2 regions of the Streptomyces sp. 3330 genome follow, and region 2 is predicted to be linked to the other one. Evidence: riboswitches for the same ligand, from Rfam matches in the RefSeq annotation. Region 2 holds a riboswitch; the other holds the start of a gene.
What was found. Region 2 has a riboswitch for cyclic di-AMP ahead of J2X68_RS30865 (C40 family peptidase). Riboswitches for the same ligand answer to the same signal wherever they lie in the genome.
Positions count from the first base shown of each region.

Region 1: another riboswitch for cyclic di-AMP. It lies ahead of J2X68_RS38625 (transglycosylase SLT domain-containing protein); the one in region 2 lies ahead of J2X68_RS30865 (C40 family peptidase).

Region 1 covers NZ_JAVDVA010000046.1:7,583-12,726, forward strand. The annotation lists gene J2X68_RS38610 (glycosyltransferase) at 1-37, opposite strand, end outside; gene J2X68_RS38615 (GNAT family N-acetyltransferase) at 96-1,160, opposite strand; gene J2X68_RS38620 (HAD family hydrolase) at 1,453-2,277, shown strand; gene J2X68_RS38625 (transglycosylase SLT domain-containing protein) at 2,494-2,967, opposite strand; cyclic di-AMP (ydaO/yuaA leader) riboswitch at 2,972-3,198, opposite strand; gene J2X68_RS38630 (polyprenyl synthetase family protein) at 3,832-4,842, shown strand; gene J2X68_RS38635 (DUF2092 domain-containing protein) at 5,065-5,144, shown strand, end outside.
Region 2 covers NZ_JAVDVA010000023.1:14,590-19,733, reverse strand. The annotation lists gene bioB (biotin synthase BioB) at 1-7, opposite strand, end outside; gene J2X68_RS30885 (8-amino-7-oxononanoate synthase) at 155-1,282, shown strand; gene J2X68_RS30880 (DUF397 domain-containing protein) at 1,328-1,570, opposite strand; gene J2X68_RS30875 (helix-turn-helix transcriptional regulator) at 1,580-2,440, opposite strand; gene J2X68_RS30870 (ATP-binding protein) at 2,654-3,136, shown strand; gene J2X68_RS30865 (C40 family peptidase) at 3,195-3,668, opposite strand; cyclic di-AMP (ydaO/yuaA leader) riboswitch at 3,672-3,883, opposite strand; gene J2X68_RS30860 (hypothetical protein) at 4,226-4,531, opposite strand; gene J2X68_RS30855 (ATP-dependent Clp protease proteolytic subunit) at 4,539-5,144, opposite strand, start outside.

The DNA of each region.
Region 1 (5,144 bases), on a different contig from region 2:
TCTCTATCTCCCGCTGTGCACGCGCGGCGCGGTACATGAACCCCCCTTGTCTCCCGTGTCTCACGCCCCTCACACCGGTCGGCCGGCGCCGCTCCTCACGGTCGGCGCAGTCGGCCCGCGGCCTTCAAGGTCCGTGCGGCCGCCGCGGCGAGCCTCGGCCGGTTGCGCACGAAGTGGTGCGCCCGGCGGGACGGCTCACGGCTGAGCCGGTGGAGCGCGGCCCCCACCCCCGGACGCGACCACGCCCCCTCGTACACGGGGAGCTCCCCGGTCTTCAGCGCGTCCTTGTACTCGGCCGCGCCCCGCCCCAGGTCGAGCAGGCCTATCCCCTCGGCGGCGGCCGACTCGGCCATCCGCAGATGCAGCACCAGGCCCGGCGAGAACTTCGCGAACTCCGTTTCGTACGCAGGGAACCAGCAGGCCAGGACGGTCGACGAGCGCAGTCCGAAGTGCGCGGCGATCGGCCGGTCACCGGCGTAGAGGACGGAGAGCGTGCCCGAGCACTCGGGCGCGCGCGTCTCGGAGAGGACGCGCACGAGCCGGGTGATCCACTCCTGTGCGAACCGGTCCCGGCGGCCGGTCCTGCGGTACTGCGCGGACTTCCACGCCATGAGCGTGCGCAGTGCGGCCGGTTCGCGTTCGTCGAACACGAACCGCAGCTCCCCGACCTGGCGGCCGAGCCTGCGCTGCTTGGCCAGCGTCGTCTTCAGGAACTTCGGCGACTGGGCGCGCAGCACGGACTCATAGGTCTCGTAACCCTTTTCGACGTCGATGACATAGGCGGCGTACTCCTCGGCCGCGTGCGGGGTGAACAGCCCTTGCTCCGCCTCCAGGTTGTCGAAGGCGAAACTCGACAGGCCGCACGCCCGCATCAGTTGGCCGGCGTCCAGTCCGATACCCGGGGCCAGCACCGCGCCCTGCGCGTCCGAGACGCCGTACGCGAGGGCCCGGCCCTGTCCGAGCCGGCCCCGCTCGTGGGGCAGGAAGCCGACCGGCTCGCGTCCCTCGTACACCACCGCCACCCGCGAGCGTGGCCGGACCAGGCCCGCGGCGTCGGTGAACTCCGGTTCCATGAACGGGTTCCGGGGAAGCGCCGACGCGGCGCGCAGCGCCCGCCACCGCTCCCTCTCCCCCTCGCCGAGATCCTGCGGCCTCAGCACGCGAATGCGCCCACTGCTCAAACCTGACCCCCCGATCAAGTCCCCCCTGGACACCTGGACGGTACCGCTCCATCCGGGCGTCGCGGTAGGTAGCGTCCCATGTTGCTGCCAACCGGTACAGAGGCCTTCAACCGTCCGCTACCCGGCGATGTGCCAGAAAGCTGTTCCATTGAGACGGTCGGCGGCCAGTCGTGCGCCAGGCAAACAAGGGGAGTTGGCAGAACAGGACAGGACATGGACGTCGTCCGGTTCGCGTCGAACCGGGGAGGCCCGGGATCCGTATTCTCTGATCATGGCCGCACCCACCGCATATGCCGCGCGCACCGCGTACTCCCTCATCGCCACCGACCTGGACGGGACGCTGCTCCGCGGCGACGACACCTTCTCCGACCGGTCGCTCGACGCGCTCGCGCGGGTGGCGGCCGCCGGCGCACGCCATCTGGTGGTGACGGGACGGCCCGCGCCCCGGGTGCGACCGCTGCTCGACCGGCTGCACAGCAGGGGGCTCGCGGTGTGCGGGCAGGGCGCGCAGTTGTACGACGCGGCCGCGGACCGGCTGCTGTGGTCGGTCACCCTGGACCGGGAGCTGGCCGAGACAGCGCTCGGCAAGATCGAGGCGGAGGTCGGGCAGGTGTACGCGGCTGTCGACCAGGACGGCGTCGACGGGCTGACGCTCATCGAGCCGGGCTACCGGATGCCGCACCCGACGTTGCCCGCCCTGCGCGTCGGGCGGCGCGACGACCTGTGGTGCGAGCCGATCAGCAAGGTGCTGCTGCGGCATCCCACGCTGTCCGACGACGAGTTGGCGTCGACGGCCCGCTCGGTGGTCGGTTCGCTGGCCACGGTCACCATGTCGGGGCCGGGCACCGTCGAACTCCAGCCCTGCGGGATCACCAAGGCGACGGGGCTGGCCCTGGCCGCCGAGCACCTGGGGCTGCGGCCCGAGGACACCGTCGCCTTCGGGGACATGCCCAACGACATCCCGATGTTCGACTGGGCGGCCCGGGGTGTCGCCATGGCCAACGCGCATCCCGAGCTCAAGGCGGTGGCCGACGAGGTGACGACGTCGAACGAGGACGACGGCGTGGCCGTCGTCCTCGAACAAATGTTTCCGTAACCGGTTACCCGCGGCGACCACCGAAGATCCTGCCGACTACGGGTTACCGAGGCCGACCGCCGGAACGGGCGGCAACCGGTTACCGAGGTCGATCGCAGACACGGTGGTAACCGGTTACCAAGTACTGGCAACCGGTTACCGACTGCCGACTACCGACTACCGACTGTCGGCTCCCGGCTCCCGGCCGCCGACACCGGCGGCCGGTCCGCGGGACGCTCAGTACGCGCCGAACACGTTGTCGATCGAGCCGTAGCGCGCGGCCGCGTAGTTGCAGGCGGCGGTGATGTTGGCGACCGGGTCGTACGAATCCCAGGACGTGCCGCTGACGTGGTAGGCGCGGAAGGTCGGGTCGATGACCTGGAGCAGGCCCTTGGACGGGATGCCCGCGGCCGCGTTGGAGTCCCAGAGGTTGATGGCGTTGGGGTTGCCGGAGGACTCGCGGATGACGTTGCGGTAGATGCCGTTGTACGTCCCCGGGATGCCGTGCTGCCCCATGACCTGGAGGGAGGCGCGGATCCAGCCGTCGAGGTTGTTGGCGTAGCCGAGGCTGGTGGCCGTGGAGACGGCCGGGGTCGCCGCGGAGGCGGTGGTCGCCCCGAGGACGGGGAGAGCGAGCACGGCCGCGCCGGTGGCGGCGACGGCGAGCGTGCGGATGAAACGGTTGCGGCGCGGCTGAGCGGCAGCGGGCATGTCGAATTTTCCTCTCCGGCGCCTGCGAGGTGAGCTGTCGGGTTCGGGCGGGAGATGCCCGGTCGCGACCTGGCGGTCGCGGCTTTACCCCAAGCCGTACGGCCTGTCCGGAACGTCCTGTACTTCCAAGACGTCCGGAAATCCGTTCCGGCGACTTACCTGGTTCCCCCGCTCCTGCCGAGCGGTGTCGATGGGTGTGCGGACGGCGGCAGGATTCGGCGTTCCGCCCGACAGGCCGGGAACGTATGCGAGGGCACATGTCCGGAACAAGTAGCGGATTCACAGATCACCCCTATTGACCTTGGTCTGTGGCCTATGGGGCACTTGATCCTTTGTGGGTGCAAAGCATCAACTTGCTTGAGGGGTGCGGAGAATCGGTGAAGAGGGGCTCTGGACCGGATCTTCACGCCGAGTGAGCCAACTCACCAGCTTCCACAAGTGCGGCGAATCGGGCATTAGCCCCAACTTGGTTTTAAAGCACCGGTGATGAGTGAGGGAGGGGAATCGCCTTCCGTCGCGCTCGCCCCGTCGCGGGGAAAGGCGGCGGGAATGCGTGATCGTCGTCACGCGGAGAGGGGGTGGGCGGACTCGTCGGCCCGACGCCGGCACCGGTCCGGGACATGAATCCCGGCTACCCGGTAACTCTCTTCATGTCCGCTCATATGAGCTGATCAAAAACATATCGGGCGTGATCCGATAGTGCCTGGCCTGCGGGTCGCCTCCCGGGCGAGTCCATTCGAGCCCGCGGGACGTGGGGGCTATCGGTGATCGAAACGTGACCGGATACGCTGACTTGAGTGATGGCAGAGACCTATCGACAAACCGCGTAATCGCCAGTAGACACCAGCAGACAGGAGACCCCTCGTGACCGTCGTCGGGCCGTTCGGGCTGAGCGTGCGGGACCAGGCTCTGGAAGCCGATGTCCAGGCCGGATTGGCGGCTGTCGAGGAAGGCTTGCTCGAGGCCACCAAGAGTGCGGTCCCGTTCATCACGGAGGCCGCCCAGCACCTCGTACGCGCGGGCGGGAAGCGGTTCCGGCCGCTGCTCGTGGTGCTCGCGTCCCAGTTCGGGGACCCCTACGCGCCGGGTGTCGTGCCCTCGGCCGTCGTCGTGGAGCTGACCCACCTGGCCACGCTGTACCACGACGACGTCATGGACGAGGCGGCCGTGCGGCGCGGGGTGTCCAGCGCGAACAGCCGCTGGGGGAACTCCGTCGCCGTCCTCACGGGCGACTTCCTCTTCGCGCGGGCCTCCCACATCCTGGCCGACCTCGGTCCGGAGGCCGTGCGGGTGCAGGCGGAGGCGTTCGAGCGCCTGGTCACCGGACAGATCCTGGAGACCGCGGGGCCCACGGACGGACGGGACCCGGTCGATCACTACCTCGACGTGCTCGGCGGCAAGACGGGCTCGCTGGTGGCCGTGGCCTGCCGGTTCGGCGCGATGATGTCCGGCGCCGACGAGACGGTCGTCGACGTGCTCACGCAGTACGGAGAGCGGCTCGGAGTCGCCTTCCAGCTGGCGGACGACGTCCTGGACATCGCCTCGGACTCGCACGAGTCGGGCAAGACGCCGGGGACGGACCTGCGCGAGGGCGTTCCCACGCTGCCCGTGCTGCGGCTGCGCGAGCGGGCGGCGCGGCTGTCGCTGCCCGAGGACATCGCCCTGTGCGAGCTGCTCGACTCCGACCTGACCGACGACGCCCGGCACACCGAGGCCCTGCAGGCGCTGCGGGCCCACCCGGCGCTGGAGCAGGCCCGCCGGGACACCGTGCGGTACGCGAAGGAAGCGCGGTCCGCGCTGGCGCCGCTGCGGGAGTGCGACGCGAAGGCGGCGCTGATGGAACTCTGCGACGCGGTGGTCCACCGGGCGGGCTGACCCGGCGACCCCTACGGGTCGGATGCCGCCTCGTCGTCTTCGTGTCATACCGCAGGCGTATGTGGAGTTGAGCCCTCGGGCTGACGCTTACCCATGGCCGATTTGGTCAGATGGGAACCACGGAAAACACCACTCCTCACCGATTCGGGTGAGAATGGCGGCTTGGGGTGGGGACGTTCAAGCGGGAGACCGGCCGCCGCCGACGACGGAGGTAAGGCACACATGGCACCGAAGGCATCCGACGACACCACGACCGGCGGGGAGTCGACCGGCGCGGAAGCCGAGGACCTGCGCCTCGGACG
Region 2 (5,144 bases):
GGTCCATGAGAGCCGATCCTGTCCTACGCACCCGCTCCGGGCCAAGGTAGGGATCACACAACACACCGGGTTCGACGTGTGGGTATTGCCACACCGTGGGTGGGCGGCCGGACCGCTAGTGTCTGTCCGCTACCTACAAAAGCCCGGAGGACCCATGGCGTTCGGCTGGATCGACGAGCAGGCGCGGCTGCGGCGCCGGGCCGGACTCGTACGGACGCTGCGGGCCCGTCCGGCCGACTCGCCGCTCCTCGACCTGGCGAGCAACGACTACCTGGGCCTCGCCCGGCACCCCGAGGTCACCGAGGGCGCCGCGGCGGCCGCCCGGACCTGGGGCGGCGGCGCCACCGGTTCCCGGCTCGTCACGGGCACCACGGAGCTGCACGGCGAGCTGGAGCGGGAGCTCGCCGAGCACTGCGGCTTCGAGGCGGCCCTCGTGTTCTCCTCCGGGTACGCGGCCAACCTGGCCGCGGTCACCGCGCTGGCCCCGCACGGGTCGCTCATCGTCTCCGACGCGGGCAACCACGCCTCGCTCATCGACGGCTGCCGGCTGGCCCGCGGCACCACCCAGGTCGTCGCGCACGCCGACCCGGACGCGGTGCGCAAGGCGCTCGGCACGCACGACGGCCCCGCCGTGGCCGTCTCCGACACGGTCTTCTCGGTCGACGGCGACGCCGCCCCGCTGGCCGCCCTGGCGGACGCCTGCCGGGCGTACGGCGCCGGACTGGTCGTCGACGACGCCCACGGGCTCGGTGTGCTCGGGGACGGCGGGCAGGGCGCTCCGTACGCGGCGGGTCTGGCGGGCGCCGACGACGTCGTCGTCACGGTCACGCTGTCCAAGTCGCTGGGCAGCCAGGGCGGCGCCGTGCTGGGTCCCGCGCGGGTGATCGAGCATCTGGTGAACGCGGCCCGGACGTTCATCTTCGACACGGGCCTCGCCCCGGCGGCGGCGGGGGCGGCGCTGGCCGCCCTCGGGCTGCTGCGCAGGGAGCCCCAGCGCGCGGCACGCGCGCGTGAGGTGGCGGGCGAGCTGCACGCGCGGCTGACGGCCGCGGGCCTGGCGGCGGTGCGTCCGGACGCCGCGGTCGTCTCCGTGCGTGCCCCGTCCCCGGAGGGGGCCCTGCGCTGGGCGGCGGACTGCCGGTCGGCAGGCCTGGCCGTGGGCTGCTTCCGTCCTCCCTCCGTGCCCGACGGCATCTCACGTCTCAGGCTCACCGCGCGCGCGGACCTCTCCGGGGCCGAGCTGGAACGCGCTGTACAGGTGATCGGCGAAACACGACCATGAGTCGGCGTGACACGGCCGTGGACCGCTCTGACGGTTGCGGTGCGGTCAGGGGACCCGTGAGAAGACGGCCGTGAAGCCCGACCAGCTCTCGGGGGAGAAGAGCAGGGCGGGGCCGGCCGGGTCCTTGGAGTCGCGGACGGCGAGCAGACCGGCCCAGGGGCCGGAGGCCGGCCGGGCGGTCTCCACACAGTTGTTCGCTCCCGTGCTGTAGCTGCTGCGCAGCCAGCGCACATCCGGAAGTCGGTCGGGATCGGTACTGGAAGGTACGTTCCGCGGTGATGCGGACATGGTGCCTCCTTACGCGCCGTCGGCTATCGCGGCGATGTAATCCGATGAGTCCCCGGGCGAAAGGGCGTGCGCCCGAAGGGCGTTGAAGGCCTCGGTGTAGGCCTGGAGGTCTTCTTTCCGTTCGAGATAGAGGCTACTCGTCAAGTGGTCTAGAACGACAACATCCAGATCAGAAGTGCGCGAAAATGAGAAGATAACGAAAGGGCCAGTTACCCCGATATGCGCTCCGGCGGCGAACGGCAACACCTGAAGCCGGACTTGGGGCAATCGGGCGGCCTCGACGAGCCGGCCGAGCTGCCGTGCCATCACCTCGGGACCGCCCACCACCCGCCGCAGCACCGCCTCGTCCAGTACCGCGCACAGTTCCAGCGGCGGCTGCGCGCGCAGCACGTCCTGGCGGGCCAGCCGCACCTCCACGAGGGTGTCGAGCTGGTCCTCGTCGCCCCCTTCCACGGATGCCCTGGTCACCGCGCGCGCGTACTCGGGCGTCTGCAGCAGTCCCGGCACCACCGTCGTCTCCAGGGTGCGCATGGCGCTCGCCTGCGACTCCAGGCTGATGAAGTCCCGGTAGGTGGGCGGCAGCACCCCGCGGTAGGCGTGCCACCAGTGGTCCCGGCCGCCGCTGCCGCCCGCGCCCGCCAATGCCAGCATCAGCTCCCGCAGTTGCGGATCCTCGACGGCGTAGGCGTCGAGGAGTAACCGCACATCGGCCGGTTTCGATCCACTGATGCCGGTCTCGATGCGGCTCACCTTGGACTGGTGCCAGCCCACGAGCCGGGCCGCCTCACCACTGGTGAGCCCCGCCTGGGCGCGCAGATTGCGCAGTTCGGCGCCCAGCTTTCGGCGGCGTACCGCGGGACCGTGCTGCATGGGCTCCTCCTTACTCCTATCGGGCCGACCAAATACGCTCTGCCGTCGCAGAGTTCACCGCATTGGGCGACAGATATATGCATATCTCGGTGGATCCGACCCGTGACCGGCCCGGTAATGGCAGTCTGGCGAAGAAGCACCAGTCCGGGACCGTACTCGAACCATCCGCGCCGTGTCGGGCTCCCGGTCCCGTGGGAAAGGGTCGACGTCGCCATGGCAGATCACCTGGAAGCATCCGTCACTCTGCCGAGCGATCCCGCCTCGGTCTCCGCGGCCCGGGTCTTCGTGGCCGGCGCCCTCGGGGAATGGGGCCTTCCGGCGGACGCGGAGATGGCCGACGCCGTCCGGCTGATCGTCTCGGAACTCGCCACCAACGCCGTGCAGCACACCTTCGGGCAGTCACCCACCTTCACGGTGGACCTGGTCCTCGACCGTGACGAACACCTGCGCGTCGGGGTCACCGACAGCCACCCGCGCTTCCCCAAACGACTGCCGGCCGCCGTCCAGCAGGACAACGGCCGAGGCATGGTGATCATTCGCTGGCTCACCGCGGAGCGCGGCGGCAGGCTGAGAGTGCGGCCCACCCGGGAGGGCGGCAAGACGGTCACCGTCGAGCTCCCGTGGGCCGTCCCGGTGGCGGAGCCGGTGGCCGGCGCCCTGACGGCCTCGGCGGAGGGTGAGCTCCCGGGGCGGTGAAGGCGCGTCAGGACGCCCCCACCGCCCCGGGAAGAACCGCCCGTGACCCTGGTGGGCCCTAGCGGACCCGCCCGTACCAGACGCTCTTGGTCCAGATCTTCTGAAGCTTCACCACGTCGCCGGTCTTCGGCGAGTGCCAGATCTTGCCCTTACCCGCGTAGATCCCGACGTGGTACACGTTCGAGCCCGAGTGGAAGAACACCAGGTCGCCTGCCTTGCGGCTCGACGCCTTGATGTGCTTCGTCTTGTTGTACTGCTGGGACGCCGTCCGGGGCAGGCTCTTGCCCGCCTTCTTGAACGAGTACAGCGTGAGCCCCGAGCAGTCGAACCTCTTCGGTCCGGTGGCCCCGTACTTGTAGGGAGCACCCTTCTTGGAGGCCGCGATCTGGAGCGCCTTCGTCGCCGGTGTGGCGGCCGCGGCGTCGGGGGCGAGCCCCGGGACCACGACCGAGCCGCCCACGGCGGCGATGGCGAAAGCCGAGGCCGTACCGGCCCGGGCCATGAGCGACGGGACACGATTGAGCGCAGTCATGCGCAACCCTTCGTCAGCCGCCTGTGAAGGATGACCTGTCGGATTCGGGCTGGCGAAGTTGCCCGGCCGCTGCTGCGGCTTCACCCCAAGGGCTGCTCGGCCCGGTCATGGCGTGACCGTTCCGGCGACCCGTCGTGCTTGGGTCCTCCACTCCTGCCGATGCACTCCTGTCGACCGGTCATCCGGGCGGCGGCAGGACTCGGCGTCCGCCCGGACCGCCCCGCCGCTTGTGGCGGGGGCTTGTCGTCAGTCAGGGATCTTGGCTCACCGATGTCCGAAAATCCCAACGGAACCGGGGATTTGTGGGGTTACTCACCACTCACCCGTTCGGGTGGACACCCTGATGGGCGATCAGGTGTCAAGGCGCTCCAGGGCCTCCCACCAGCGGCGGAGCTCGCTATTCCGCCCGAAGAGCGCCCATTTGCGCAACCGCGGAGGGGTCGGGGGAACCGTAGACGCTCCGCTGAACGGGGGTACCTCTTCTGGGCCGTTTCAACTCCGGTCCGGTCGTCACGTCCTGGGCGCGAGCGGGCCGGACCGGAGGTGGATCCGGCGGGTCAACTGTCGGAGAGCGGGGGCAGCGTGACCCGCGCGGTGCGGCGCTCCCCGTCCAGGACGCGCAGCGCCCGCGCGAGCGTCGGCGCGTGCAGTTCGCTCTCGCCCCGCTGGTGCATCCGCGCCAGGGCGTCGCGCAGCGCGGCCGCCTTGGTCACCAGCGCCTGGGCGGCGCGCAGTCCGCGGTAGGTGTCGCCCTGGTGGGCGGGGTTGATCCGGCCGAGCATGTCGACTACGTCGAGGTAACCGTCGATCAGCTCGGCCTCCGCGCGGGTGAGCGCGGGCAACGGCGGCAGTTCGGGCACCATCGGCGGCTCACCGCCCGCCGGGTGTGCCGGCCGAGGCCCTGCGGGGCGGGACGATCCCGTCCACCAGGCCGTACTCCACGGCCTCCTGGGCGGGGAGGAACCTGTCCCGCTCGATGTCCGCGGTCACCTGCTCCGGCGGCCGCCCGGTGTGCCGTACGAGCATCTCCTCCAGGCTCGCGCGGGTCCGCGCCAGCTCCTCGGCCCGGATCGCCAGGTCGCTCGCCCGCCCCTCGGCCTGCCCGGGCAGGGACGGCCGGCGGATCGTCATCCGCGCGCCCTGCAGCGCGTACCGCTTGCCCGGCGTGCCGGCCGCCGGCAGCACCGCCGCGGACGCGTCCGCGCGGCCCAGGCAGGTGGTCTCCACGTCGCAGGTGACGTACCGGAGCGTGTCGTAGAGAGCCGTCATCGCGCTGAAGGAGCCGCCGGGGGAGTTGATGTACAGCGCGATGTCCCGGTCCGGATCCGTGTGCGCGAGGTACATGAACCGGGCCGTCACGTCGTTCGCCGAGACGTCGTCGATCCGCGTCCCCAGGAAGACGATCCGCTCCTCCAGCAGCTTCGCGTACGGATCCGTGGTCCGGTGCCCGAAGCCCGTGCGCTCGGTGAACCCGGG